DNA from 3 places in the Bradyrhizobium sp. USDA 4501 genome. Region 2 is predicted to be linked to each of the others. Evidence: predicted binding sites of a transcription regulator. Region 2 holds the regulator's gene; each other region holds the start of a gene.
What was found. The regulator LexA, encoded in region 2, represses DNA repair genes until DNA is damaged. The targets are predictions, from matches to a motif close to TGTTCNNNNTGTGTTCNG.
Positions count from the first base shown of each region.

Region 1: the regulator LexA is predicted to act here: its motif matches at 6,292-6,309, upstream of recA (recombinase RecA).
Region 3: the regulator LexA is predicted to act here: its motif matches at 5,061-5,078, upstream of ACVWZM_RS41510 (single-stranded DNA-binding protein).

Region 1 is NZ_JBSSEX010000001.1:7,630,828-7,640,879, forward strand. Features, by position in the region: gene ACVWZM_RS35205 (PaaI family thioesterase) at 1-164, opposite strand, end outside; gene ACVWZM_RS35210 (amidase) at 203-1,678, opposite strand; gene ACVWZM_RS35215 (hypothetical protein) at 1,875-2,006, shown strand; gene ACVWZM_RS35220 (hypothetical protein) at 2,183-2,485, shown strand; gene ACVWZM_RS35225 (hypothetical protein) at 2,583-2,813, shown strand; gene ACVWZM_RS35230 (hypothetical protein) at 2,924-3,127, opposite strand; gene ACVWZM_RS35235 (hypothetical protein) at 4,090-4,275, shown strand; gene ACVWZM_RS35240 (hypothetical protein) at 5,019-5,255, opposite strand; gene ACVWZM_RS35245 (LuxR C-terminal-related transcriptional regulator) at 5,647-5,955, opposite strand; gene recA (recombinase RecA) at 6,412-7,500, shown strand; gene ACVWZM_RS35255 (hypothetical protein) at 7,836-8,714, shown strand; gene ACVWZM_RS35260 (acyl-CoA thioesterase) at 8,745-9,176, opposite strand; gene gcvP (aminomethyl-transferring glycine dehydrogenase) at 9,355-10,052, opposite strand, start outside.
Region 2 is NZ_JBSSEX010000001.1:8,556,476-8,566,527, reverse strand. Features, by position in the region: gene ACVWZM_RS39935 (serine hydroxymethyltransferase) at 1-1,237, shown strand, start outside; gene ACVWZM_RS39930 (hypothetical protein) at 1,322-1,480, shown strand; gene ACVWZM_RS39925 (HAD family hydrolase) at 1,914-2,540, shown strand; gene ACVWZM_RS39920 (molybdopterin molybdotransferase MoeA) at 2,567-3,778, shown strand; gene lexA (transcriptional repressor LexA) at 4,022-4,726, shown strand; gene ACVWZM_RS39910 (hypothetical protein) at 4,983-5,411, shown strand; gene ACVWZM_RS39905 (hypothetical protein) at 5,557-5,784, shown strand; partial or broken gene ACVWZM_RS39900 (ComEC/Rec2 family competence protein) at 5,781-8,061, opposite strand; gene ACVWZM_RS39895 (IS630 family transposase) at 8,126-9,256, opposite strand; gene ACVWZM_RS39890 (LexA family protein) at 9,296-9,577, shown strand; gene ACVWZM_RS39885 (MFS transporter) at 9,964-10,052, shown strand, end outside.
Region 3 is NZ_JBSSEX010000001.1:8,881,295-8,891,346, forward strand. Features, by position in the region: gene ACVWZM_RS41495 (adenylate/guanylate cyclase domain-containing protein) at 1-629, opposite strand, end outside; gene gyrA (DNA gyrase subunit A) at 789-3,515, opposite strand; gene ACVWZM_RS41505 (DUF2306 domain-containing protein) at 3,740-4,138, opposite strand; gene ACVWZM_RS41510 (single-stranded DNA-binding protein) at 4,396-4,890, opposite strand; gene ACVWZM_RS41515 (outer membrane protein) at 5,339-6,085, shown strand; gene ACVWZM_RS41520 (outer membrane protein) at 6,344-7,003, shown strand; gene uvrA (excinuclease ABC subunit UvrA) at 7,372-10,052, shown strand, end outside.

The sequences.
Region 1 (10,052 bases), 930 kb from region 2:
GGCATGCGCAGGATGGCGCCGGGCTGCCAGTCGGCATCGCCGGCAGGCGGCGTGATGTCGAACTGCTCGATCGACAGATTGAGGTCCTGCACCCATGGCGCAAAGACGTCGCCGAGCACGCGTTTCGCGTCGTCGATCCCGAATTCCCCGGCTTGCTGCTGCATGACGTCCCGTTCCCTCTGTTGATGCTATCTATCTTGTTCTAGTTGCGCGTGACATGCACGGCCGGCGTGTTGCCCGCATTCCACTTGCCGTCGATCGCCCGTTCGATCTGGGCGGCGAGCTGCAGCAACAGCCCGTCATTCGCTTGCTTTCCGATCGCCTGAATGCCGAGCGGCAGGCCGTGCTCGTTGGTCGCGAGCGGCAGCGAGATCGCGGGGATGCCGCAGAGATTGGCGAGCGGCGTGAAGGCGAAGTTGCGCCAGAGATTGCCGAACCAGTCCAGCACCGACGGATTGTCGCTGATGGTGAGATATTCCGTGGTGCCGACCTTCGGCGTCGGCAGTGCCGTGATCGGCGTCAGGATGATGTCCCAGTCCTCGAAGAAGGCGCCGAAGCCGCGCGAGGTGGTGTTGAAGACGGCCTGCATGCGTGCGCGATCGGCGAAGCTGAAGTCGCGGCCATGCTCCCAGATGCGGATGTTGATCGGCTCGATCAGCTCCGCCGGCGGCCGCTCCAGCCCGCGCGCGGCGAGCATGTTGCCGATCACGACGGCGAAATTGCTGATGTAGCAGGTGGTCTGCGCCGCGAAGGCTTCCCGATAGTCGATCGCCGGCAGTGCATAATCGACTTGATGGCCGAAGCCTTCGAGGAAACGTCCGACCCGCTCGAGCTCGGCTGTGATGTGCGGCGTCGCGCGATAGTCGCCCCATGTGTGCGACAGCGCGATTCTGAGCCGGCCGGGATCACGCGCGATCATCGCGGCATATGGCTCGGGCGAGGTCCAGAACGGCATGAACTCGCCGGGCGCAGGTCCCCGGCAGGCATCGACGAAGCCAGCGGTGTCGCGCACCGTGCGCGACTGGCAGCCCTGGATCGAGACCAGCCCGGTGAGATCGGACAGATGCGGCGCGAGCGAGAACACGCCGCGCGAGACTTTCAGGCCGATATTGCCGTTGACCCCGGCGGGAATGCGGATCGAGCCGCCGCCGTCGGTCGCATGCGCGATCGGCACCGCACCGGCGGCGACCATCGCCGCGCTGCCTGCCGACGAGCCGCAGGTGGTGTAGTCGGTGTTCCAGGGATTGCGCGTGACATAGACCGCGGGATTTTCCGCCGAGCTGCAGACCCCGAACTCCGGCGTCGTGGTGCGGCCGATCAAATTGAGCCCGGCCCTGCGCATCTTCGCGGTCAGGAAGGTATCCGCCGCGGCGCGATTGCCGCGCATCATCAGCGAGCCCATCTCCTGCAGCCGTCCCTTCAGGGTCGGGCCGAGGTCCTTCATCAGGAAGGGCAGGCCGGCGAACGGGCCGTCGAGGTCGGCGCCGTCGCGCGCCGGATCGGCGATCACATCGTCGAACAGCTCGACGACGCCGCAGAGCGCGGGATCGACCTTGGTGACGGCGCTGGCTGCCTGCGACGCCAGCTCACGGGGCGTCAGCTCGCCGGACCTGACGCGCTCCGCGAGCGCCGTCCCGTCGTGCTGCGTCCACTCGTCCCAGCTCATCGCCAAAGTCATTTGATCGATTCCTTTTCTGCTTTGTTGCGCAGTGTAATTTGCGCGGCCGCCCGGTCAAACCAGTGCGCGCCGGCAGCCCGTCCGACGCGCGCTTGCGCTCCGACGCGCACTGCGCTGCGCTACAAGCGCCGTGTCCGGCTTGAAAATGCCCCAGTTTCGGCGCCCAGTCGCCTGCTCGCGAGTGGTGGGGGCGTACATGTTCCGCAGGTTGGTGGTGCTCGGCGGCGTGATTGCGATCGGACTTGCGCTCAGCGGTTGCACGCGCTGCGGTCCGATCTGGGACGACTGGATGCAGTCGCCGAAATCCTGCAAGTCAGACCATCTCTAAGGGCATGATCCGGAAAAGTGGAAACCGGTTTTCCGAAAAAGATCATGCTCAAACAAAGAGATGAGAACATGATGCGATTCCGCGGAAACGCATCATGTTCGGGGCCGGGGCAGGCGCGCTTGGCGGCGGCTTTCTTGCGGTGATATACCGCCGACGAAAACGCAGGGAGTGTTCTTATGAGAGTTTTGAGCGCAGTTGCGGTTGCGGTGCTGTTGTCGGCGCCGGCCTATGCGCAGATGCCGAACGTCAACCTGATGCCTGAGGTCAAGACCAGGACCCAGGAGGAGAAGGAGCAGGACGCGGTCAGGGACAAGGCCTACAAGGACTCGCTCAGCAAGATTCCCGATGCCAAGGGATCGTCCGATCCCTGGGGCGTCGTGCGCAGCGATCCGCCGAAAGCGGCCGCCCATCCCGCCAAGCCGAAGACCAAGACCGGAAGCTCGGCGCAGCCGGGAAGCGCCGCGCCGCGCAGCCAGTAACGCCCATTCGGGGCGACGTCGTCCGTCTCCCGCAGACTCGGATTCTCCCGCCGCCGCCCCTATATTGGGGTGTCGTCAGTTGGTCCGGAGTTGCGGCATGGTGTCTCGTCCGCGCGATCTCGCCAGCCGGATGGCCGAGCGGCGAAAGCCGGACGACGGCTATCTGCGCGAGACCTTCAGCCTGCCACGCGATCAGGCCCGCGTGAGGGCGCGTGACTTTCTCAAGCGCTATCCGAAGGCGGCCTATATGAGCGCCGTCGAGAGCTGGCGCGAGCTTCCCGGCGGCGACATCGAGTTCACGATGCGGCGGCTGGCCAGCGCGGATTGAAGCGTTTTCGAGCGAAGCGGGCGCCGGTTCGTGTGTTCTAATTTTAATTAGAACCGAAGCTCTGCAGGCCAGCGCGTCAGGGCACCGGGGCGTGCACGATAGACTGTGCCTCAGTCCCCATTGCTGCCGCGGGTCCGTTCCCGCCCCAGATTGTTCAGCTCGCGATCGATCCGCAGCTGCACGCGGCGGATCGCCAGAAGATCGAGCTTTGCTTCGGTCTTGCCCGTGAAGACGCGATCGCCGATCTGGAAGCGCCACGTCCAGACGCCGGCCATCAGCTGAGTGACGCTGAACTCGATGCCCCTGTGGATCATCTGTATCGGTTCCGCGAAGGAAGGGCGGTCGTCGATATTTAAACCATTAGTTGTAGCAATGATTAGCGCCCGTAAAAAGATCGTGTGAAAGGCCGCGCCCGTTCGGGCCGTCGTGGTGGATTCCGGAAAGGATTCGTCCGCCGGCAGCGTCGCCACGGAACGGTCGCCAGCCATGTTGCCTGCCCAGCGCCGCCCAATTCGCGTTGCTTGGAGCAGGCCAATGTTACGAACACTGGCGGAACCCGAGTCTTCCCGTCGAACGCTACGGAGTTTTTCCAGGGCTCAGGAGGGGTACCAAGGTAGTATGCAGATTGTGCCAAGCCGTTATCGGACGCCGTCGCGCCTGTCAGGTTAACTTGTTGATTATCAGGGGAACTTCGGGCGCAAGGCGCGTCGCATGGCCGGAACTTTGTTCTTGGCCGGAGAACTACGGAATTTTAAACGGCCCCAACAGGGGGCCGCCAACCCGTCCCGGAGGCGGGTTTTCCTCCAGCAGTCGGGGGGCTACCTGTCTGGCTGGGGGCCCCCAAATAAGGGCACTGCCGGGTCAATTGTTCCAGTAAACATTCCGCGAGAACAGATCGCGACCCGCAGGAAATTATGGGGCCAGAACATCTGAGGACCTTCTCAATAGTCCTACCGAGAACATCGGCTAGCCCTTGGTTACGCCGGGGTTAAAGCCAAGCCGGCCACTCGAAAAATCAAAGCTGTCGCGCGCCATGGAAAACTGCCCCCTCGGCGCCATGGAGGTTCTAGCTTGAGGTGGGGGCGTCCAGAATCTTTCCCTACCCCACGGGCGCTCCTCGGCCTCAGCCTCCCTGTCGGGGTGCTGGGGCCGTTTGTTTATGTAGAATCCAGTTTGGCTGGGGCCGCAACACTCGGAGCCCCTGCCCAGTAGCGGCGCGGTGAGGCGGTCTCAGCGTTCGTTCCAACGCGCTGGGGCCGTTTCTTCAGGACACCTGATGCCGGCGCACTTCTCCGGCCGCCATGTTGAGAACTGGGATGTGATCGGCGGCCAGCTGTCGCCGAATGAGGCTAACAGCCCATCCCTCCGGGATTGCATCCAGCACTCGGTCAACGGCTTCTTCGCGCGAGGTCGCGGCGAGCCAGATTTGGACCTCGCCGTCATCGGTCGTCACTCGGACTAGATGAACCTCGGTCGCCTGTTGCATGAGCAATAAAAGCGGCATCGAGGGAATCGTTTCAAAAATCTTCGCTTAAGTTAAGCCTGGAACCGCAATTAGGGCGCTATCGCTGACATGCCTACTTTAATGCGGACACGAAGACCGTGGCGCAAGCTCTCTGTATGTTCAGGCTCAGTCACCACGACGGCGTCGAGTACGGCTTCATGGCGTTCGCGGCGATATCGTTCGTAGCGCTCATCGTAGGCATAGGCGCCCTGTTTATGTGATGAGCCTGTCATCTCATGGATGATCCAACCGCCTTGGCCTCGGCGTGTACCCCCTCGCTGGGGCCGTTCTTTGGGCCAAGAAAAATCCCGGCTCGCGCCGGGCTTCATAGTTCAAGCTGACCTGCGAGATAGCGCCGCTTCTCGACTGCCGCGATGTCGAGAGCCTTTCAGCACCTCATTCACGCGACCGGATTCACGTCATATGTCGCAGCGATTCGACGGGAAGGGCCCGTAATGAAAGAGGCCGCCAAGTGAGGCGGCCGCTTTCTCACATGAATATTGCAATCGCAGCGATAGCAATGGGGCACAGCCCCAGCACCACAATGCTCGCTCTAAAAAGTAGGTCACTGGTCATGACACAACCTCTGCGTGAGGTTGGAATCTAACTCGGGATGACCACCAAAACAAAGTGCAGTTTGTGCCACGCTAGGAAATTAATCGTGCGCTAGATGAGAATAGGCCGTCAACTGAGGTGGCCCTTTACTCTCCCAGCTCTCTGCGGATTCGGTCGCGGTGCTGAACGTGCAAAACCTGGCATGAGTAGAAGTTATCCAGAAGCTTCTTCGCTTCCGCTAGATCGTGCCCGTGATTGGCAAGGTGCTCGATCAGTCCCTCTTGCTCGGCAATGTGTCGTTCGCCTTGGGCAATATGCCGCTCGGCTTGCTCCAGATGGCGAAGCTGCATCTCGCGGTGCGCTATTGTGGAATGGTTCGGCATGGCCGCGCTCCCTTCCTATGCAGGCGGGAGCGCTGTTGGTCTCTCAGCCACCGACGCCTACGGGCAAAGCCTTGGCCGGTGATGATGATATCGTATCACGTTCCGTTGCCCCCGGTTCGTTCTCTCAAGATTAAATTCCCTGATCTCGGTCAAAGGCGGGACGGGGATAGAACATCCGATGGGTCGCCTCGGTAGTCCTACTGAGAACACCGGCCAAGCTACGGTTTCCGTTCGCTTAATCCGAACATTCAAACTAGGATACGGGGACTTAAATACGGCCAGTACCGATCTGTTGGTACTGGCCGAAAACCGCTGTCCCGTTTTTGCGAAATACGCACTATTGAGCGGCCCCAGCAACTTTGGGGGCTGTAGGGGCCGTTGCTGGGGCCATCTACCGGGCGGCCCGATGCACCGAGCCAGGTTTGCGAAAGACTACTGTAGGCCAACTAGCCAATCTTTCCGCCGCGTCCACGATCTGAGCTTGAGAGTGGATGTGGAGCTTCCTGAGTAAGCGAAGGCGCTGGACCGATATTTGCGCTTCTGTTCCGCCGATCTGCGTGGCGATCTGAGTATCACGCCGCCCGAGAGCCATGCGCCTCAGGAGTTTCTTTTCACGCGGGCTCAGTATCAGCGCCGTCACGGCGCGAACATTGCAATACCGACGATGATGAGTGGACTTAGTCCGAACAGGACAATGCACGCGCTTATAAGTATGTCACTGCCCATGACACAACTCCTGCGTTGGAGCTGGAACTTACACCCGCCGGCAATAAGTTGTGTAGTGCAGTTTGTGCCATTGGGCTGGCACGCTCCATTCACCAACGGAGAACCCCGGTAACGCTTCTCCCTTGTGGAGGGAGAACACTTGGCGGACCATAACGATTGCTAAAGCCAGAACATCCGATGGGCGACTCAGTAGTCCTACCGAGAACATCGGCCAACCCTTGGTTGCCACAGGATTAAATCCAAACTAGGCCACTCGAAATTTCAAAGCAGGCCACTAAGGATGGAAACAGGCCAGTACCGATCTGCTCGAAAGAACATATTGCGAACATAGAACAAACGTGGTACGAGGTTCCAATCAACAACGCATTCCGCCCGATCTCTTCGCCCGTTTTCCCGCTAGCGAATCCCCGCCATAAGGAGCACATCCCAAATGTCCGCCACCGCACTGCGTATCGTCGAAGGATCCTCCATGGACAAGTCCAAGGCCCTCTCAGCCGCGCTCTCCCAGATCGAGCGCCAGTTCGGCAAGGGCTCGGTGATGAAGCTCGGCAAGAACGACCGTTCGATGGATGTCGAGACGGTGTCGTCGGGGTCGCTCGGGCTCGATATCGCGCTCGGCGTCGGCGGCCTGCCGAAGGGGCGCATCGTCGAAATCTACGGGCCGGAATCGTCGGGCAAGACCACGCTGGCGCTGCACACGGTGGCGGAAGGCCAGAAGAAGGGCGGCATCTGCGCCTTCATCGACGCTGAACACGCGCTCGACCCGGTCTATGCGCGCAAGCTCGGCGTCAACATCGACGAGCTCTTGATCTCGCAGCCGGACACCGGCGAGCAGGCACTCGAGATCGCCGACACGCTGGTGCGCTCCGGCGCGGTCGACGTGCTGGTGATCGATTCGGTCGCGGCTCTGGTGCCGAAGGCCGAGCTCGAGGGCGAGATGGGCGATGCGCTGCCGGGTCTGCAGGCCCGCCTGATGAGCCAGGCGCTGCGCAAGCTCACCGCCTCGATCAACAAGTCGAACACGATGGTGATCTTCATCAACCAGATCCGCATGAAGATCGGTGTGATGTACGGTTCGCCGGAGACCACCACCGGCGGCAACGCGCTGAAGTTCTATGCCTCGGTCCGCCTCGACATCCGCCGCATCGGCGCGATCAAGGAGCGCGACGAGGTGGTCGGCAACACCACCCGCGTCAAGGTGGTGAAGAACAAGCTGGCGCCGCCCTTCAAGCAGGTCGAGTTCGACATCATGTATGGCGAGGGCGTTTCCAAGATGGGCGAGATCCTCGACCTCGGCGTCAAGGCCGGCATCGTCGAGAAGTCCGGCGCCTGGTTCTCCTATGACAGCCAGCGGCTCGGCCAGGGTCGCGAGAATTCCAAGGCATTCCTGAAGTCGAATCCCGACATCACCGCCAAGATCGAAGCCGCGATCCGGCAGAACTCCGGCCTGATCTCCGAGCAGATCCTCGCCGGCACGCCCGAACGCGACGCCGAGGGCGAGGAGCCGACCGAAGAGTAAGCCTCCAGCATGATCCGGAAAAGTGCGAAGCGGTTTTCCCTCGCGACAAACGCGAAGCGTTTGTCCGGAGATCATGCTCAAATCATCACATGACTTCGCTGCAAGCGGGCGCTGAGGACGTTGGGTTGCCGACGTCTTCGGCGCCCGTTTGGTTTTGTGTGTCTTTTGTAAAGCAGTTGATCCTCAGCTTGCGGTGCTGATGCCATCGCGCGTAGCCGGAGAGCATCGTGACAAGTCTGATCCTGGCGACAAGTGAACTCGCGAGCTATCGCCCGAGGTAGGCGGGAAGGGCGGACATCGTCGTCGGGTTGAGGCCGCGCTTCGTTTGGGGGAAAATGCCCTCGTCGGGTGACCTCACGACCCTGCTGGAACCGCGTTCCGCAAAGCATGTCGATTTCGACACGCACTGGCTCGACTTCGCCAGTTCAAGATGGACCGGCTCGATCGGTCGGGACATTGGGCTTGTCGAGTTGTGCGAGCGTTGCGATAGCGTCGAGCTATGGGCTGATCCCCAGCCGAATGACCAGTTGGTGCTGGCCTGGTTGCTCGACGTGCTCCGCCCGCACCGCCACATCGTAGCGAAGCTCAAGCTGGTCCAGACCGATGTCGAGATCGGCGGGTACCGAGGCGAGAGCTTGGCGAAATGGCGGTTGCCTGCACTTGCGGTGACCGATGATCGGCTGGAATTGGCCGGTCGCGCCTGGACTGCCTATCGCGCTCCGACGCCCGAGCCCTGTTTCGACCTTCTCATGCAGGATCTGTCGGCCATCCCGCAGCTCCGCGCGGCACTGATTGCGTTGCTCGAGGAGCTACCCGGGCAAGACACCGGCCTCGGCGCGTCCGAACTGCGGATGCTGGATCTCGTCGCCGACGGCGAGACAAGCCCACAGGTCCTTTCAAGCGAGCTGAACAGGGAACGCGGCGTGTTCGATTTTCAGGAAGCGGAGCTGATCCTGGACCGGCTCGCCTATTGTCCATCACCGGTCCTGACCGGATTCCCCGCGGAGATCGAAGCGCCCGACGATCTGAAGGCCCGAAACAACCGACTCCTGCACAGTCGGCTGTCGCTCACCGATTTCGGCCAGGAAGTGTCGGATCGCGAGCTCGACTTCAGCCAATACAACACGATCCATCGCTGGTGGGGCGGCACCGAACTGACCAATGAGCGGCTGTGGCGCTGGGACGCCGAAAGCCGGGCCTTGGTTGCCCCGTAAGCCTGATCCGCACCTGTGTGCGCAATCAGCCTATGCCAGCGTCTTCTCCCGGCTTGCGATCAGTGCCCGCAAATCCTCGGTCACCGCGACCGACTGATGGGTCTTCTGATCGGTCGCGACCCAGATGATCTCGCCGGTGGCGCGCAAATCATCGGAGCCTTTGGCGAAGATCGCGAGCGCAAGATTGATCGAGGAGCGGCCGATCTTGGCGACCCGCACGCAGACCTCGATGTCCTCGTCGAACCGGATCGGCGCCTTGTACTCGACGACCGATTTGACAGTGTGGAAGTCGATGCCGGTCCGCGCCACCTCGCCGAGATAGTCGTAGCCGAGCGCGCGGAAATATTCGGTGATCGCGGTGTCGAAATAGGTGAGGTAGTGCGCGTTGAACACCACGGCCTGCGCGTCGACCTCCGAATAGCGGACGCGAAACGGGAAATGGAACCAGAATTCCTCGCGCATGTTTCCTCCTGCCGCGGGCCGGACCATTCCGTCATTCCGGGGCGCGACGCAGTCGCGAATCCGGAATCCGGAAGTCGTGGATCGAGATTCCGGGTTCTCGCTTCGCGAGCCCCGGAATGACACCGAGTGAATCACGCGTCAGAGACGCAGCACGACGTAGCTGCAACAATGGTGCGCTTTACTCCGCCGCCTGCGCATAATCCTCGACCGGCGGGCACGAGCACACCAGATTGCGGTCGCCATAGACGTTGTCGACGCGGCCGACCGGGCTCCAGTATTTGTCCGAGCGCGACACGCCGGCCGGGAAGCAGCCCTCGGCGCGGGTGTAGGCCCGGTTCCAGACATCGTCGGCGATGTCGTGCACGGTATGCGGCGCGTGGCGCAGGGGCGAGGCCTCGACCTTCCAGCGGCCCTTCTCGATCTCCGCGATTTCGTCGCGGATCGCGATCATGGCGTCGCAGAACCGGTCGATCTCGAACTTCGATTCCGATTCCGTCGGTTCGATCATCAGCGTGCCCGCCACCGGGAAGCTCATGGTCGGCGCGTGGAAGCCGTAGTCGATCAGGCGTTTTGCGATGTCGTCGACGGTGACGCCGCTGGTCGTCTTCAGCGGCCGCGGATCGACGATGCACTCATGCGCAACGCGGCCGCGCTCGTTGCGGTACAGCACCGGAAAGTGCGGCTTCAGCCGTGCGGCGATGTAGTTGGCGTTGAGGATCGCGATCTCGGTGGCGCGCGTCAGACCTTCGCCGCCCATCATCAGGATGTAGATGTAGGAGATGGTCAGGATCGACGCCGAGCCAAACGGCGCGGCCGACACCGGGCCGATGGCGTGCGCAGTTGCCCCGTCGGTTGCGGGATGGCCCGGCAGATAGG
Region 2 (10,052 bases):
TTCGGAAGTTGCCCTTGCGCTCGAGGGCGAAGAGCGCCGCCAGCAAGACGGCGTCGAGCTGATTCCGTCGGAGAACTACACCTATCCCGAGGTGCTCGAGCTGCTCGGATCGGTGTTCACCAACAAGTATTCCGAGGGCTATCCGGGACGTCGCTATTACGGCGGCCAGGAATTCACCGACCAGATGGAGAACCTTGCCCGCCAGCGCGCTTGCGCGCTGTTCCGCGCCGAACATGCCAACGTTCAGCCTCTGTCCGGGTCGCCAATGAACCAGGCCGTGTATCTCGGCCTGCTGCAGCCCGGCGATACGATCTTGGCGATGGACCTTTCACACGGCGGCCATCTCACTCATGGCGCGCCGGTGTCGCACATGGGGCGGCTCTTCAACTTCGCCCGCTACAAGACGCAGCCGTCAAACGGCGGCGCCATCGATTTCGATGAGCTCCGCGCCATGGCCCGGCACGTCCGCCCGAAGCTGGTGCTGTGCGGCTACAGCTCTTATCCGCGCGATCTGGATTATGCGTCCTTCAAGAGCATCGCCGATGAAGTGGGTGCACTGACCATGGCCGACGTCAGCCATTACGGCGGCCTGATCGCCGGCAACGCCTTGCGCAATCCGCTCGATGCGGGTTTCGACGTGATGACGACGACATCGCACAAGACGCTTCGCGGGCCGCGTGGCGGCATCGTTCTTTGTCGCCGGGAGTTCGCCGGCAAGATAGACGCGTCGGTGTTCCCGGGATTGCAGGGAGGTCCGCACATGAACGTTGTGGCCGGAACCGCGGTCACGCTGAAGAAGGCTTCGACGTCCGATTTTCATGCCTATGCAAGGCTGGTCATGCGCAACGCGAAGGTCCTGGCCGAAGCGTTGATGGAACGCGGCATGACGTTGATCACCGGCGGAACCGACAATCACATGATGGTCGTGGATACCGTGGCCAGCGTCGGCGTGGACGGCAGCGCGGCCGAGAACATCCTCGACGCCGTTGGGATCACCGCAAACAAGCAGATCATTCCCGACGATCCGCATCCGCCGCTCAAGCCGAGCGGCATTCGCCTCGGGACGCCGGCGGCGACCACGCGCGGCATGGGCGAGCCCGAAATGCGCCTCATCGCCGAACTCATTGCGGAATCCCTCCGGTCGAAGGGAGATGCAGCGGTCGTCAAGCGACTGAGGTCGAACAGCGTCGAGATGTGCCGCGCCTTCCCCGTTCCGGGGATCGCGCCGCCCTCATAGGCAGCCGAGCCGCGTTCCTGTTCCGCATTCGTCGCGTAGCTCGGCAGGTCGTGAAGGTTCCCGGGGGAAGGACCGGAACGGAAATTGATGCTGTTCGTTGGACCGCATGATCTCGAAGACGGAGCGTCCAACGCCGTGACCCGGAAAACCTTGCAAGCACGCTCGGAACAGGCGCTCGTCGTCATCATTCTCAGCACCGGTGCGCTGATCGGTTACCTCGGCCTGGCGCTATCCAGGCTGTGAGAGCTACGCCCGGCGGGCGTCAAGCCGCCGGCAAGCATCAAGTCGCTTGGTGCGCTGAAAGCTAGTGCGTGCGTGCCACTGGCCGACGCGGCAAGCCAAGCCCCGTAGCAAAAATATAGGGTGAAAAGAGCAAGGCTCGGACAGATCATGTCGCGAGAATACGGATGTTTGAAGCACAAGCGACGACACCCGCCGTCGTCCCGGCGAAGGCCGGGAGCCATTACCCCAAATCTCAATTGTTGTGCGACGCTGGGGCCACGATCCCGTTCCTGATCAAATGCGGTGGTTGTGGGTCCCGGCCTTCGCCGGGACGACGGTGGTGTGCGCGGGAACAGTCTCGCGATGAATGCAACGCCACGTACAATCCACACACCGGTCACTGAAATCGAGGACATTGCCGCCTGCCCGCAATTCTCGTACACGGTTTCATGCAATGACCTCGCAATTCACTCCCAACTCCGTCGACGTGCTGCTGTTCGATATCGGCCGCGTCGTGCTCGACATCAACTTTGACAAGGTGATGGCGCACTGGGCGCAGCATGCCGGGTGTGCGCCCGCCGAGCTCGCCACGCGCTTTGTCGTCGACGACAGTTTCAAGCATCATGAGATCGGCCGGATCGACGACGCGGCTTTCTTCGAGAATCTGCGCCGGACGCTCGGCATCAACATCACGGACGCCCAGTTCCTCGAAGGCTGGAACGCGATCTTCACCGGCGAGATGCCGGGCATCGCCCCGCTGCTCGCGGCGGCCGCCAAGCGGATGCCGCTCTACGCCTTCTCCAACACCAATCCGGCCCATGTCGCGCATTTCTCGGTCACCCATGCCGAGCTGCTCAGCCATTTCCGCAACGTCTTCCTGTCCTCGAGCATCGGCTTCCGCAAACCCGACGCCGAGGCCTATGATCATGTGGTAAAAGCCATCGGCGTGCCGGCGTCGCGGATCCTGTTTTTCGACGACCTGGCCGCCAATATCGAAGGTGCGCGGGCCCGCGGCCTTTATGCTATCCACGTGACATCGACGGATGACGTGGCAAGGGCTTTGACCGCACTTGGAATTTGAAGATTAGGAATTGAGGAACTCTGAGCGTGGCCCTGATGCCGGTTGCCGATGCCCTGTCCGCCGTCCTCGCCGGCGCCGAACCGCTGCCGGAGGAGATGGTCGCGCTCGATGCCGCCTACCACCGCACGCTTGCGCACGACCTCGCGGCGCTCCGCACCCAGCCGCCGCAGCCGATGTCGGCGATGGACGGCTATGCGGTGCGCGCCGCCGATGCGGCTGATCTAAAGGCCCGGCTCAAGGTGATCGGCGAAGTCGCCGCCGGCCGGCCGTTCGACCGGACGGTCGGCGCCGGCGAGGCGGTGCGGATCTTCACCGGCGGCGTGATCCCCAATGGCGCCGACGCGGTGATCATCCAGGAGGACACCGCCGTCGACGGCGACCACATCACGATCACGGAGGCCGCCAGCGTCGGGCGGCACATCCGCCCGGCTGGGGTCGACTTCCGTGAGGGCGAGGTGCTGCTCGTCGGCGGCAGCCGCCTGTCCGACCGCGCGCTGTCGCTGGCGGCCGCCATGAACTATCCGGGACTTGCGGTGCGCCGCCGCCCGAAGGTCGCGGTGCTGGCGACCGGCGACGAGCTGGTGATGCCGGGCTCGCAGCCCGGCCCCGGCCAGATCGTCTATTCCAACGGCTACGCGCTGCGGGCGCTGGCGCGCGCCGAGGGCGCCGAGACCGTCGACCTCGGCGTTGCCGCCGACACGGTGGAGGCGACCACGGCGGGCATCCGCCGGGCGCGCGAGGCCGGTGCCGATGTCCTGATCACGACAGGCGGCGCCTCGGTCGGCGACCACGATCTCGTCAAGCGGTCGCTGGAAGCCGAGGGCGTCGACATGACGTTCTGGCGGATTGCGATGCGGCCCGGCAAGCCGATGATGCATGGCCGGCTCGGCGCGATGAGGGTGATCGGCCTGCCCGGCAATCCGGTGTCGTCCTATGTCTGCGCCTTCCTGTTCCTGGTGCCGTTGATTCGGGCGCTGAGCGGCCGGAAAGTGATTCATCATCGCCGCACGAGCGCCCTGCTCGGCCGCGACCTCGCCGCCAACGACCAGCGCGAGGACTATCTGCGTGCACGGCTCGAAGCGCGCGAGGACGGCACGTTGATCGCAACGCCGGTGACGCAGCAGGACTCGTCGTTGCTCGGGAATCTCGCTGCGGCACGGGCACTTCTCGTGCGCCCGCCGTTCGCGGCGGCGGCCGTCGAAGGCAGCGAATGCGAGATCCTGACACTGCCCGAATAGGGTTTTCGCGCCCCGCCGATTGTGCGTTGCCCGACACGTTCACCGGAAATTAAGTGGTTGCGGAACACATATCGAACATATAGTGTCCGTTCATGATTTGTTTCGAGTGCTGGTGTCTACATTCGGGAAGCTGCATGGAAGCAGGTGCATCGAGCACATGCTCCTGAGGTCAGGCCCGGCCTGCAGGCCCCACCAGAAGAGTCTCGGAATCGAACGACGCTATCAACCGGGGGAATACTCGAGATGCTCACGCGCAAACAGTACGAACTACTGCGTTTCATCAATGAACGTCTGAAAGAGGCCGGCGTACCGCCCTCCTTCGACGAGATGAAGGATGCGCTCGACCTGCGCTCGAAGTCCGGTATCCACCGCCTGATCACTGCGCTGGAGGAGCGCGGCTTCATCCGCCGTCTGCCGAACCGCGCCCGCGCCATCGAGGTCATCAAGCTGCCCGAACTCTCGGCCGGCGGCGGCAACGGTCGCCGCGGCTTCACGCCCAGCGTCATCGAAGGCACCCTCGGCCGGCGCGCCAGCACGCCGCCGATTGCCGAGGACGACGGCAACCGTCCGGTCGCGGTCCCCGTGATGGGCCGGATCGCCGCCGGTACGCCGATCGAGGCGCTGCAGACCCGCAGCCACACCATCAGCGTGCCGCCCGACATGCTCGGCGCCGGCGAGCACTACGCGCTCGAGGTACGCGGCGACTCGATGGTCGATGCCGGCATCCTCGACGGCGACATGGCGCTGATCCAGCGCAACGACGTCGCCAATACCGGCGACATCGTGGTGGCGCTGATCGACGAGGAGGAAGCGACCCTGAAGCGCTTCCGCCGCCGCGGCGCATCGATCGCGCTCGAGCCGGCCAACACCGCCTATGAAGTGCGCATCCTGCCGCCGAACCGGGTCCGCATCCAGGGCAAGCTGATCGGCCTTTATCGCAAATACTGAATTGCAAATACTTGCGGCGGCCGGGAACGAGCAACACGTCGGATCGTTCCTTGCATGATAGTGTAGCGTACGGCCTGCCCGATGCGCTCCGATACCTCTCGCGCAGCGTCGCGTGTTTGTGATCGGAGCGATCTCGGACCAGTCGTACAATCGCCCAGAAACGAGCAGACGCTCGTTCGCTATCGTCCACTCTGGTAGAGGCCCTAATGCCTCAAGGAGAGGCAGGGGTCGCTACCTCGAAATGAGGAGCCATCCGATGTGTGACTATAGTCTGCACGCCGTGGCATCGCGCCCCGCCATTGTCGGAGAGACGCTGATCACGACGACGTTCCGCGGCACGTCGACCCGCGGCTTTGCTTCGGAGAATGACCCCACTGTCGCGGTCTGCATGCTGCCGGGCACCGAGCTCGCTTTCGCCGAGAACGTTCGCTACGACAGCCGCTGGATCTGGACCAAGACGCTGAACTATCGCGTCGGCGTATTCAACGAAGTCGAGCCCGACGTGCCCGATCGGCATCATGATGCGGTCGAATTCCCCGACGGCAGCCATGTGCTGGTGACCCAGCTGGTCGAGGGACAGCGCGTCAGCGTGCTGCAATTGCCGGCGCTGCATCCGCCGGTCGAGCAGAAGCCGAAGGTTGTGGAGCGGCGGCCTTCCGCATTCGCAACGCTGTTTTTGGGTTGAGCGCATCGTCGCCGTGGAATGAGCTGTTCGGCGGCGGATGACCTAAGCAATTTCGGGCGACCCCGGACTCCCGCTTCCGGGGCGCAGAAGGAGATTTGCGTCGGCCGGCACCTTGGCGCATCATCGGGTACGGAGGACGTGCGCGGTGGTCGATAAGGTCACATGGCAAAAGGCTGGACGCGTCACGGAACCGGGCCGCTACATGTTCCGGTTCGGTTGGCTGACGGTAACGGCCGACGACCTGAAAGTCTGGGAGCAATTTCCCGAGGCTTCCTTCACTCTCGTCAAGAAGCCCGACGCCGGCCCCGACTCCGACGAATACCATCTCGGCCTGTTCGAGCTGCCGAGCGCGCCCTTGCCGGACCACGGCTAATCATCGCCCTGCAGATCGGTCTCGGCCGGCGTCGCATCCACCGCAGGCCGCGGCGCGGGGGCGCGTAGCGTCGTCTCGCTCTCGCCGTCGCCGGGAACCGCCGGCGACCACGGCCGGTCGATCCCGCCGGGCTTGACCGCATCGACGACGTAGCCGTCCCTGCTCCGTCGCAGCACCAGCGCGCCGTGGCGGCGCAGCCGCTCGGCATCGATCACCGATGCCGCGCAGCCCTGCGGCGCCGGCCGCGCCGTCACGATCAGGCCTGCGCGCTCGCAGTCGTCCACTAGGGCCTCCGGCCGGGTCGCCGGCGCGACGAAGGCGCCGCCGGGTCCCTGGGTCACGCAGCCGCTGGCATCGCAGGAGACGCCCTCGCCGAGCGACGCATCGGTGGCGGTGCGCGCGTCGGCGTCCGCCGCCAGCCACTCCTTGACCAAAAATGCATCCTTGGCGCTGTGCATTAGATGCAGCCGTCCATCACCGCCACGCACCGCGACATTGCGGCCGTCGCCCGAGATCAGCACGTCCGGCTGCGGCACCCTGAGCGCCCAGACCGAGGCCACCAGCAGCAGCACCGCACCTGACCAGCGCAGCGGCGTGCGCAGCAGCCCGAGCAGGATGATGCCGGCGCTCGCTGCGATCAGCGGCCCGATGCCGAACGCCGCCATGCGGCCGACCGCGCCCGGGAGTGCGGCGCCCCATTGCGTCACCAGGATCATCCAGTCGATGCCAAGACCCATGATCGCCCAGAACACGCCGTCGAAGCCGAACGGCATGGCGACGAGCCCCAGCAGGCCGGCCGGCATCACGACCGCCGAGACCACCGGCATCGCCGCGAGGTTGGCGAGCAGCCCGTAGGGCGTCACGCGGTGGAAATGGAATGCGGCATAGGGCGTCGTCGCCAGCCCCGCCACCAGCGAGGCCAGCATCAGCATCGTGAGCTCGCGCCCGCCCCACAGCGCGACGCGCGGGGTCGCCGAATGGTCGGGCGACGCCAGCAGGTTCGGCAGCCCGATCTGCACCAGCGCCACCAGCCCGAGCGTCGCGGCGAACGACATCTGGAAACTGGAATGCACCAGCGCCTCCGGCGCGATCGCGAGCACGATCAGCGCTGCCACCGCCAGCGTGCGAAAGGTGATGGCCCGGCGGTCGACGATCACGGCGAGCAGCACCACGGCGGTCATGAAGAATGACCGCTGGGTCGCGACCTCCGCGCCCGACAGCAGAAGATAGAATGCGGCGGCGACCAGCGCGGCCGCCGCCGCCCATTTCTTGATCGGATGCGCCGCCGTCAGCGCCGGAAACAGCGCGAGCAGCGCGCGCACCGCGAAAAACACGACGCCGGCGACCACGGCCATGTGGTAGCCGGAGATCGACAGCACGTGGCCGAGTCCCGAGATGAACATCGCATCGTTGACCGGCGACGAGATCGCATCGCGCCGGCCGGTGAGCAAGGCGGTCGCGATCGCGCGCTGGTCGCCGTCGAGCGTGGTGCGAATCCGCGCGTCGATGGTGTCGCGCAGGCCCTGCATGAAGGCGGCGTAGCGCAGCGCAAAGCCGCCGGTCGCAGGCGGCTCCCTGGTCTTGACGGCGCCCATCACGAAGCCGGAGGCGCCGATGCCCTGGAAATACAGGTCGCGGCCGAAATCATAGGAGCCCGGGCGCTGTGGCCCGAGCGGCGGCATCAGCCGTGCCTTCAATTCAACGAAGCTGCCGACATCGGGCGCGGTGCCCTTCTTCACCGAGAGCCGGACCCGATCGAGCTTCGTCATGTCGCGCGGGCTCTCCATCGAAACCAACACGCAGCACGAAACGATCGGTCTTCTCGCGGATGTCGCGCGTCTCGACGAAGCCGGTCAGCGCCACCGAGAACATCGGCCGCGCCAGCACCGTGTGAGCGACGCGCGCCGTCTTCCAGGTCGCCGTCGCAAAGCCCGCGGCCACCGCGGCCAGCAGCGCGATGACGGGAAACACGCTGCGCCGCCGCAGCAGCAGCGCCAGCAGGCAGAGCAGGATTGCGACGGTGGCCGCGACCGACAGCACCGGCTCGTGCTCGGCCGCGAAATAGAACGCGATGCCGGTGCCGAACGCCACCGGCACCCAGGGCAACAGGCGGCCAGCGCCGGCCTCGGCGCGCGCCCATTGCCGCAATGTCTCGACGAGAGGCTTCCAGATGCCGGCGCGCGCCGGGAGAAAGCCGCCGACCGGCGCAGCCGTGCGCGGCGGCCACGTCCCCGCGTAGCCGCGTTTGCCGCCCGGCGTCGTGCCCTGCTCCGCCATTCCGCTTGCGATCCCTGCCGGGCGGCAGGCTAGCGGATCGCCCCGTCACCCGACTAGTAGCTCGTCACAGTGATTTTGACTCTTTGGGTATGCCTGGATAGGCGCGCCCCAGTTTGGTGCGAGCTTTGTCCGTTGTGAACATCCAGTTGATACGGGCGCGAGTTTTGTTTCGCTGCCGCTCCCATGCTGCGATCTCGTTTCTAAGGCGTTTTGGATCGTCGATCCGGCGGCCGAGACACTGCCCTTGGAGCACGCCGATCTCGATCTCGACCATATTGAGCCAACTGGCGTGTTTCGGGGTGTAGTGGAACTCGAGGCGGCGCAGGATGCGGCGGGCCTCGGCGGGGGCAAAGGCCTGGTAGAGGGCGCCGGGGGCATGGATCGACAGATTGTCCTGCACGACACGGATGCAGGCGGCCTTGGGGTAATGGACATCGACGAGTTCGCGCATGCAGTGAGCATAATCCACGGCGGTGCGCCGTTCGGTGACTTTGACGTTACGCCAGGCCCGATGCGGATCGAGGGCGACAAAGAGATTGACGGTGCCGTTGCGGCGGTACTCGTAATCGTAACGCTCGCGCTTTCCCGGCTCGGGTGGGATCGGCTGGCGCACTTCGCCGATGAGCTGGACGGGGGTTTCGTCGAAGCAGACCAGCGGCCGCTCGGGATCAGGCGCTTCAGCGTAGAGATCGAGCACATCTTCCATGCGGGCGACGTATTCGCCATCGACATGGGGAATGCACCACATGTCCCTGCGCCACGGCTTGAGGTCATTATCGGCCAGCCGGCGGCGCACGGTCTCGCCCGACAGGCTGTCATGATCGGTGAGCTTGACCATCACGTCGGCCAGCAGCGCCAGCGTCCAGCGCCTCCGGCCAGCGGGCGGCTTGGCGCATGCGGTCGCCACCAGCAGGGCTTCCTCCTTGCCGGTCAGCTTGCGCTCCGCACCGGGACGCGGCTCCTCACTCAAGGCCCGATCGAGATTGCCTTCCACCAAGCGGCGTTTGGTCCGATAGACGGTGGAGGCGCTTACTCTGACGGTCCGGACAATCTCCTCGTCGCGGCTGCCGATGTCGGCCGCCAGCAAAATCTGGGCCCGCTTGAGTTTGCGAGCGGCATGCTTGCCGCCGCTCAGCATCGCCGTCAGTTCCTCTCGCTCGGCTTGGCTCAATTCAACCCGGTACCGTACATTCATCGTTCGCCTCCCTGTCGGAGGCTCCGGACGAATCGATCCATGAGTCAAAAATCAGGCGCACGCTTTACCGAGAAGCAGGGCCATTATCTGGCTTTCATCTATACCTACTCGCACATGTTCGGACGGCCCCCCGCCGAAGCCGACATGCAGCGTCACTTCGGTGTTAGCCCGCCCTCAGTCCATCAGATGATCGTCACGCTCGAACGTAACGGCCTCATTCGCCGTCGAGCCGATATCCCCAGAAGCATCGAAATCCTCGTGCCGCCAGAGAACTTGCCGATCCTAAGCTGGCTCGGTATCAAACCGTCAAAATCACTGTGACGAGCCACTAGCGGAACGGATGCAGAATACGGACCGGGAACGCCCGGGTATCTGGATCGTCCTGCGCCTTGCCTAGCTCGCGCCGGGCCACGGCTGCCGCCTGCGTCAAATCGATCGAGCCGAAAGTCTCACTAAGATACCGATCACATTAGGAATAGACTGTCCTGATGCCTCCGCTCCCGAAGAGACGGAGATGAGGCAGTGACGGCTCGCGGCACTTGAAGGCCGCTGGAGCTCCTCTCAGGTGGCCACAACTCCCCTGAGATCAGGCGTTGCGGACGAACGCGCAAATCTCGCCTGTAACGCCGTGCACCACGCGCACTCCGCGAGCGGATAGATCGCTGAAAAACGCGAGGAGTAGCGTTTGCATTTGAGAGGAGCAGCACATGGCAATTCAAGTACCAAGCGATTTTCGCCGCGTGATTGTCGCTGCGTCAGTGGGAAACATCATTGAATGGTACGACTTTTATATTTT
Region 3 (10,052 bases), 320 kb from region 2:
TTCTCGAACGGCAGCACGGCGATCGACGGCTTGTCAGGGAGCGCCAGAGCTTGCACGCTGTCGACCGGCGGCTCGATCGGCGCCCCCTCAGGATGGCCCGCGTTTATCCTCAATCGCCACGCGCGCATCGGCTCAGCAATGTTCTTCAGGTTCTGCGAGCCCATGTCCTCGAACACGGCATCGACCTTGCCGCGGATTTGACGTTGCGCATCGTCCGAGATGCAGATTCCGCCGGGCTCCGCGATCCCTTCAAGGCGGGCGGCGATATTGACGCCGTCTCCAAAGATATCGTTTTCATCGACGATGATGTCGCCGACGTGGATGCCAATGCGGAATTCGATCCGCTTGAGTTGCGGCACCGTGGCATTTCGCTCGGCCATTGCGCGCTGGACCTCAATGGCGCAACGCACCGCATCCACGACACTGCCGAACTCGGCGAGCACGCCGTCGCCCGTGTGCTTGACGACCTTGCCACGGTGTTCGCTGATCTTGGGATCAGCGAGTCCACGCAGACACTCCCTCAGCCGGACGTGTGTCCCTTCCTCGTCCAGGCCGGTCAGCCGACTATATCCGGCCACGTCAGCCGCCAGGATAGCTGCAAGCCGCCGCTCAACGCGATGATCGGTCACAACGGCCTCCCGAAATCGGTAGATCCGCCGGACCCCATCAAAGCATAGGGCGTTGCCCTTGGGCTAGGGGCGTACGGCAGGCCCGCCGGATTTCGCGGAGCCTGTCAACGGGCGCGCCTGTTGGCTGCATTCGTGCTGGGGTTCTCCGAAACGGCGGCGCTAGCCGCCGTTGCCGTTCTCGCCGTTTTCCTCTTCAGGGATGTGCTCGACCGAGACCACGTGCTCGTCCTCGGCGGTGTCGAACACGATCACGCCCTGGGTCGAGCGGCCGGCGACGCGGATATCGGCCACCGGGCAGCGGATCAGCTGACCCTTGTCGGTGACCAGCATGATCTGGTCGGCGTCCTCGACCGGGAACGACGCCACCAGGTTGCCGTTCCGGTTGTTGACGCTCATCGCGACGATGCCTTTGCCGCCGCGGCCGGTGGTGCGGTACTCGTAGGACGAGGTCCGCTTGCCATAGCCGTTGACGGAGACGGTCAGCACCACCTGCTCGGCCGCCGACAGTTCGGCATAGCGCTCCTGCGACAGCTGGATCGCATTCGCTGTCTCCTCGCCCTCGGTCTCGACCGGCTCCTCGGTCGCGGCCTCGCCGGCCACGGCGCGGCGCATCTTCAAATAGGCCGAGCGCTCGTCCGAGGTGGTCTCGACATGGCGCAGGATCGCCAGCGAGATCAGCTTGTCGGCCTCGGGCAGCGCAATGCCGCGCACGCCCATCGAGGTGCGGCCGGTGAAGACGCGCACATCGGTGACCGGGAAACGGATGCACTGGCCGCCGGCGGCGGTCAGGAGCACGTCGTCATGCTCGGTGCAGATCTGGACGTCGACGATCGCCTCGCCTTCCCCGAGCTTCATGGCGATGATGCCGGAGCGGCGCACGTCGACGAAGTCGGACAGCTTGTTGCGGCGAACGGTGCCGCCGGTCGTCGCGAACATCACGTCGAGATTGGCCCAGGAGGATTCATCCTCCGGCAGCGGCATGATCGTCGTGATGCGTTCGCCCTGCTCCAGCGGCAGGATGTTGATCAGCGCCTTGCCGCGCGCGTTCGGCGCGGCCATCGGCAGCCGCCAGACCTTCTCCTTGTAGACCTGGCCGCGCGACGAGAAGAACAGCACCGGCGTGTGCGTGGAGGCCACGAACAGGCGCGAGACGAAATCCTCGTCGCGGGTCTGCATGCCGGCGCGGCCCTTGCCGCCGCGGCGCTGCGCCCGATAGGTCGACAGCGGCACGCGCTTGACGTAGCCCGCATGCGACACGGTGACGACCATGTCCTCGCGCTGGATCAGGTCCTCGTCCTCGACCTCGCCTTCCTGCTCGATGATCACGGTCTTGCGCGGGGTGGCGAACTGCTGCTTCACCTCGGCCAGTTCGGTCTTGACGATGCCCTGCACGCGGGCACGCGAACGCAGGATGTCGAGATAGTCGGCGATCTCGGCCGCGAGCTTGTCGAGCTCTTCGGAAATCTCGTCGCGCCCCAGCGCGGTCAAGCGCTGCAGGCGAAGGTCGAGGATGGCCCTGGCCTGCTCCATCGATAGCCGCAGCGTGCCGTCCTCGTTGATGCGATGCCGGGGATCGTCGATCAGCGTGATCATCGCCTCGACGTCGCGTGCCGGCCAGTCGCGTGACATCAGGGCCTCGCGCGCGGTGTTCGGATCGGGCGAGGTCCGGATGACGCGGATGATCTCATCGATGTTGGCGACCGCGATCGCAAGGCCGACCAGGATGTGGGCGCGGTCGCGCGCCTTGCCGAGCAGGAACTTGGTCCGCCGGGTCACCACCTGCTCGCGGAACGCGACGAAGATGGTGAGCAGGTCCTTCAGATTCATCGTCTGCGGACGGCCGGAATCCAGCGCCAGCATGTTGGCCGGGAAATTGGTCTGCAGCGGTGTGAATCGGTAGAGCTGGTTCAGCACCACGTCGGGCACCGCTTCGCGCTTCAGCTCGATGACGACGCGATAGCCGTCACGATCGGACTCGTCGCGCAGGTCCCCGATGCCCTCGATCTTCTTCTCTTTGACGAGATCGGCGATACGCTCGACCATCGTCGCCTTGTTCACCTGATAGGGAATCTCGGTGATGATGATCGCTTCACGGTCCTTGCGGATGGTGTCGATCGTCACCTTGCCGCGCATCACGATCGAGCCGCGGCCGAGGTGGTAGGCGCTGCGAATGCCCTGACGGCCGAGGATGACGCCGCCGGTCGGGAAGTCCGGTCCGGGAATGATGTCGATCAGTTCGTCGATCGTGAGCGCCGGATTGTCGATCAGCGCCACGCAGGCATCGACGACCTCACCGAGATTGTGCGGCGGGATATTGGTCGCCATGCCGACGGCGATGCCGCCGGCGCCATTGACCAGAAGGTTCGGGAACCGGGCCGGCAGAACCGACGGCTCTTTCTCGGAGTTGTCGTAGTTCGGCTGGAAATCGACCGTTTCCATGTCGATGTCGGCCAGCACGGCGAGCGCCGCCCGGGTCAGCCGCGCTTCGGTATATCGATAGGCGGCCGGCGGATCGCCGTCGACCGAACCGAAATTGCCCTGGCCGTCGATCAGCGGCACGCGCAGTGAGAAATCCTGCGCCATGCGGACCATCGCGTCGTAAATCGACTGGTCGCCATGCGGGTGATATTTACCGATCACGTCGCCGACGACGCGGGCGGATTTGACGTATTTCTTGTCCGGCGTATGTCCCTGCTCATGCATCGAATAGAGGATGCGCCGGTGCACCGGCTTGAGCCCGTCGCGCGCATCGGGCAGCGCACGCGACACGATCACGCTCATCGCGTAATCGAGATAGGACTTCTTCATCTCGTCGAGGATGGAAACGGGACGAATATCTGAGGGTCCCGGCGGCTCGCCGGGCTTGTGGTCGTCGTTATCGGACAAAGGGGAAATCCGGTCGGTTCTACTGGGGAATCATATAGCCCATCGGAGGCCTGATAACCACCCTTGCGCGGCTCCGGCAAGCCGTTTTTCCGTTCGTTTTTTCATGCACTTACGGGGGGAGCGCCAAGGTTCCCACGGCTTGGTCGGGAAGCGCGTGGCGAATGGCGAACAGCAATGGAAAAATCCCCTATTCGCCACCCGCCATTCGCTACTTGTCTCTCCCGTCAGTGGCCGAAGACCACCGCGTGCATGATCCGCCCGGGGATGAAGGTGAACAGTCCGGCGATGAGCAGTGCGCCAAAGAAGATGCCGATCATCGTGAACCTGTGGCGACGGACATTGTGGCTCCGTGCGGCCGTGACGCCGAGCACCAGCATGGCGAGCGAGAAGATCGACACTAGGTGGATCGGGCTCCAGGGACCGACCAGCTGGATCTGATGGATCCAAAACGAGCTTCCGGCGACCACCAGCATCAGGATCACCCAGATCCAGCCCAGGGTCCGGTGCGGCAGCGTGCCCTTGGGGGCGGCGAGCTGGATGGAGCCGAGCACGAAGGCGCCCATCGCGGCAAAGGCGTGGAGCGGGATCGCAGGCGCGGTGTCGAGCAATGGCGCGAGGCTCATGATGGCCGGCCCTCGGGTGAAGCTCGCGGCCAAGCATCAAATGCCGCAGGCCAATGTAAATATCATTTACATCAGGCTGTCAAAGTCCAGGGAACCCGCATCCCTTTACGTCGAACCACCGACGTTCTGACAGAGAGTTACCGAGTTATCCTCATATTCCACACGAGGAAATTGCTGGTGCCGATCGCAACGACCGTTCCGGGAAATGATCTTCACGGAACGGCGCCTGACGGAATCGACGGAAGCGCGACCGCTGCTCAGAACGGGATGTCGTCGTCCATGTCGCTGTTGCGGCTGCTGCCACCACCCGCGGCGACGGCGCGGCGCGGCGCCGAGCTGACCGGTCCGGCCGAACCGAAATCGCTGCCGCCATCATCGGAGAAGCTGCTGCCCCCACCGCCACGCCCGTCGAGCATGGTGAGGTTGGAGTTGAAGCCCTGCAGCACGACTTCGGTCGAGTACTTCTCGACGCCGCTCTGGTCGGTCCATTTGCGGGTCTGCAACTGCCCCTCGATGTACACCTTGGCGCCCTTCTTCAGATACTGCTCGGCGACCTTGCAGAGGCCCTCGTTGAAGATCACGACGCGGTGCCACTCGGTCTTTTCCTTGCGCTCGCCGGTGCCCTTGTCGCGCCAGGTTTCCGAGGTGGCGATGGAAAGGTTTGCGATCGGACGGCCGTCCTGCGTCCGCCGGATTTCCGGATCCTTGCCGAGGTTTCCCACCAGGATCACCTTGTTCACGCTTCCTGCCATCGCATCATCTCCACTCAAAAACCGGGCGTCCGGACATTCGGCCGCCACTCTCAACCTTCGCCACTTACGCCGCAGGCGTCGTGGATGACCCTATACGCCGGTGCCGGCTCGTCGCCTTTGCCGTCTCGCGGTTATCCACGGATATCGGGATATAGCACCGGATCCGGCATCGTTCCAGTTTTGTTCGCCACAACCATCCGTAGAAGCGGCGAGTGCCGTCAGAGCGGCAGTCGATCTCGGTGCAGGCCGACGCTCGGCAGCAAGATTTAGAAAAACAACAAACAAATCAGCAGCTTGCCTTATCGATACTTCTCCCGCGAGTGTTGCATTTGGGAGACTGCGTTTGCGGTTGAATCAGCGTATAGCTCCAACCATGGCGCGGGCGCTCGCGTCTGGGATCGTGCTTCGGGACCGTTTGGAAGCCGATCGGGGTGCTGGGGGATTGATAATGAAGAAGTTTTTGCTCGGTACGGTTGCTCTGATTGCGTTTGCTGCGCCTGCCGCGGCTGCCGATCTCGCTGCGCGCCCGTACACCAAGGCGCCGCCGCCCGTGGTTGCCCCGATCTATGACTGGACCGGCTTCTACATCGGCGCCAACGGCGGCTGGGGCTCGAGCCACAATTGCTGGGACCAGCTCCCGGCCGGCATCTTCCTCGCATCAGATGGTTGCCATGATGCAACCGGCGGCGTCGCCGGTGGCCAGATCGGTTATCGCTGGCAGGCTGGCGCTTGGGTGTTCGGCCTCGAAGCGCAGGGCGACTGGGCTGACCTGAAGGGCAGCAACAACAGCGCGATCTTCCCGGGCCTGTTCACCAACCAGTCCAAGATCGACGCGTTCGGCCTGTTCACCGGCCAGATCGGTTACGCCGTCAACAACGTGCTGCTCTACGCCAAGGGCGGCGCGGCGCTGACCGACAACCGCTTCAACACCTACTTCACCCCAACCGGCGTGCTGGTCGGCAGCGCCAGCGACACCCGCTGGGGCGGCACCGTCGGCGCCGGCATCGAAGTCGGCTTCGCGCCGAACTGGACCGCGGGCATCGAATACGACCACCTGTTCATGCAGGACAAGACCTATAACCTGATCGCCCCCAACGGCACGCTGAACAGCACCATCCGCGATCGCCAGGACGTCGACCTCGTTACCGTCCGCGTGAACTACAAGTGGGGTGGTCCGGTCGTCGCGCGCTATTGATCGCGCCAGGCCGATTGATCCAGACGAAAGGCCGGCCTCGCGCCGGCCTTTTTGTTTGCGCGCCTGTTTGTGCGCCGGCTTTTTCGTTGCGTGTGCACGCGCACCTCACCGGGGCCGTTTTCGGTGCGTTGTGGTTTCGCGGATACACACGTTCCGGCATTTCTCTGTAGAAGCACCAGCACGTCACGCGACACTGCTGTGACGCTCTCTTCAAGATATCTGAAGGGACAACAAGAAAATGGGACTGGGACTTTGAAAATGAGGACTGTTTTGCTGGCCTCGGCCGGCATGTTTGCACTGAGCGCTTTTGCACCGGCAATGGCCGCCGACATGGCGGCACGCGCGCCTTACGTGAAGGCTCCGCCGCCGGCCGCGATCTACAACTGGACCGGCTTCTACGTCGGTGGCTTCGGCGGCTACGCCAGCGAGAACTCCGGCACCCCGAGCATGGAAGGCGGCTTCGGCGGCGGCACCATCGGCTACAACTGGCAAGCCGGCAACATCGTGTACGGCCTCGAGGTCGACGCCGCAGGCGCTGACATCGACGCATCGGTCTCCGCGCTCGGCGTCACCGCCCGCAGCAAGATCGACTCGCTCGGCACCGTGCGCGGCCGCCTCGGCTTCGCCGTCGACAAGGTGCTGTTCTATGGCACCGGCGGTTACGCCTGGGCCAACAACGAAGTCAGCGTCACCGCGCTCGGCGTGACCGCCTCGCAGAGCAACTTTCACTCCGGCTGGACCGTCGGCGCCGGCGTCGAGGCGTTCATCGCGCCGCAGTGGTCGATCAAGGGCGAATACCTGTATCGCAGCCTCGACAGCGAGAACTATTTCGGCGTGCCGTCCGGTACGCTCGAGCTGCACAGCGCCCAGTTCGGCGTCAACTATCACTTCGGCGGCCCGATCGTCGCCAAGTACTAAGCCTGAGCGAATTGCCTGACCGCCATCGGCGGTCAGATCGCACTGAAAGGCCGGCCTAGCGCCGGCCTTTTTGCGTAAGCGCGTTTTCGAGCGAAGTGAATTGCGGTTCGCGTCAAGAAAACGCGTCACAGCAGGAATCCAGAGCTCCCGTTCCGATCCCATCGAAGCGGGAAAAGGCTCTAGCGGAACCGGCGCTGCTGACGGCTGCTGCCATCAGGCAAACTATCCGTTGATGGACGCGACTCAGCACTGGAAATTGTCCACCGTTCTTCCTACGTTCCAGTCTTCACACCCCATCGGCGCAAGGTCCCGGCATCACCGGCGATGCGCGCCCAAAAGGCGCCAAGCATGCGCCCGGAACTGTCGCTATGGATGAAGTGCTCAAGGCGAAGCGCCAACAGAACGCCGGCTCCTCATCGCGCGCCATCACGATCCGTGGCGCGCGCGAACACAATCTGAAGAACATCGACGTCGAGATTCCCCGCGACAAGCTCGTGGTGTTCACCGGCCTGTCCGGCTCCGGCAAATCGTCGCTCGCGTTCGACACCATCTATGCCGAGGGCCAGCGCCGCTACGTCGAATCGCTGTCGGCCTATGCGCGCCAGTTCCTCGAGATGATGCAGAAGCCGGATGTCGACCAGATCGACGGCCTGTCGCCGGCGATCTCGATCGAGCAGAAGACCACGTCGAAGAACCCGCGCTCCACCGTCGGCACCGTCACCGAGATCTACGACTACATGCGCCTGCTCTGGGCGCGCGTCGGCGTGCCCTATTCGCCGGCCACCGGCCTGCCGATCGAGAGCCAGATCGTCTCGCAGATGGTCGATCGCGTGCTAGCGCTGCCGGAAGGCACCCGCCTCTATCTGCTGGCGCCGGTCGTGCGCGGTCGCAAGGGCGAGTACAAGAAGGAGCTCGCCGAGTACCTCAAGAAGGGCTTTCAGCGCGTCAAGATCGACGGCACCTTTTACGAACTGTCCGAGGCGCCGGCGCTCGACAAGAAATTCCCGCACGACATCGACGTCGTGGTCGACCGCATCGTGGTGCGTCCCGACCTCGCCCAGCGCCTCGCGGAAAGCTTTGAGACCGCGCTGAAGCTCGCCGAGGGCCTCGCCGTGATTGAATATGCCGACGCGCCGGCGGCGGCCGCCCAGGACGACAAGAAAGAGGACAAGAAGAAAACCGCCAAAATCCACGACAAGAGCGGGCCCGAGCGCATCCTGTTCTCGGAGAAGTTCGCCTGCCCGGTCTCCGGGTTCACGATCCCCGAGATCGAGCCGCGCCTGTTCTCGTTCAACAACCCCTATGGCGCCTGTCCGGCCTGCGGCGGCCTCGGCGTCGAGCAGCATATCGACGCGGACCTGGTCATCCCCGACAAGGAGCTGACCTTGCGCAAGGGCGCGATCGCGCCCTGGGCGAAATCATCCTCGCCCTACTACATCCAGACCCTGACCGCGCTCGGCAAGCACTACAAGTTCACGCTCGACACCAAGTGGAAGGACCTCACCAAGAAGGTCCAGAACGCGCTGCTGCACGGCTCCGGCGACGACGAGATCAAGTTCTCCTATGAGGACGGCGTCCGCTCCTACGACACCAAGAAGCCGTTCGAGGGCGTCATCACCAACATCAACCGCCGCTACCGCGAGACCGAGAGCGAGTGGGCGCGCGAGGAACTCGGCAAGTATTTCTCCGACGTGCCCTGCGAAGGCTGCAACGGCCACCGCCTGAAGCCGGAGGCGCTGTGCGTCAAGATCGGCGGCAAGCACATCGGCGAGATCTCCGAGCTCTCGGTCAAGCGCGCCGGCGAATGGTTCGAGACGGTGCCGGAGGCGCTGAACGCGCAGCAGAACGAGATCGCAACGCGCATCCTGAAAGAGATCCGCGAGCGCCTGACCTTCCTGCTTGACGTCGGCCTGAACTACCTGACGCTGTCGCGCTCCTCCGGCACGCTGTCGGGCGGCGAGAGCCAGCGCATCCGCCTCGCCTCGCAGATCGGCTCGGGCCTCACCGGCGTGCTCTACGTGCTGGACGAGCCGTCGATCGGCCTGCACCAGCGCGACAATGCCCGCCTGCTCGACACCCTGAAGCGGCTGCGCGACCTCGGTAACACCGTGGTCGTGGTCGAGCATGACGAGGACGCCATCCGCCTCGCCGATTATGTGCTCGATATCGGGCCCGGCGCCGGCATGCATGGCGGCCACATCGTCGCTGAGGGCACGCCCGACCAGATCATGCGCAACCCGAAATCGCTGACCGGCAAGTATCTCACCGGCGAGTTGTCGGTGCCTGTGCCCGACCGGCGGCCGCCGAACCACCGGCGCACCATCAAGGTCGTCAACGCCCGCGGCAACAACCTCAAGAACGTCTCGGCCGAAATCCCGCTCGGCCTGTTCACCTGCGTGACCGGCGTCTCCGGCGGCGGCAAGTCGACGCTGTTGATCGACACGCTGTACCGCGCCATCGCCCGCAAGCTGAACAACGCCAGCGAGGGCGCGGCGCCGCACGACCGCATCGAGGGCCTCGAGCACATCGACAAGATCATCGACATCGACCAGTCGCCGATCGGCCGCACGCCGCGTTCCAACCCCGCGACCTATACCGGTGCCTTCACGCCGATCCGCGAATGGTTCGCCGGCCTGCCGGAGGCGAAGGCGCGCGGCTACGAGCCCGGGCGCTTCTCCTTCAACGTCAAGGGCGGCCGCTGCGAGGCCTGCCAGGGCGACGGCGTCATCAAGATCGAGATGCACTTCCTGCCCGACGTCTACGTCACCTGCGACACCTGCAAGGGCAAGCGCTATAACCGCGAGACCTTGGAGGTGCTGTTCAAGGGCAAGAGCATCGCCGACGTGCTCGACATGACGGTCGAGGAGGCCGCCGAGTTCTTCAAGGCGGTGCCGCGCGTGCGCGAGACGTTCCAGACCTTGCACCGCGTCGGCCTCGACTACATCCATGTCGGCCAGCAGGCGACGACGCTGTCGGGCGGCGAAGCCCAGCGCGTCAAGCTGGCGAAGGAATTGTCAAAGCGCGCCACCGGCCGCACGCTCTACATCCT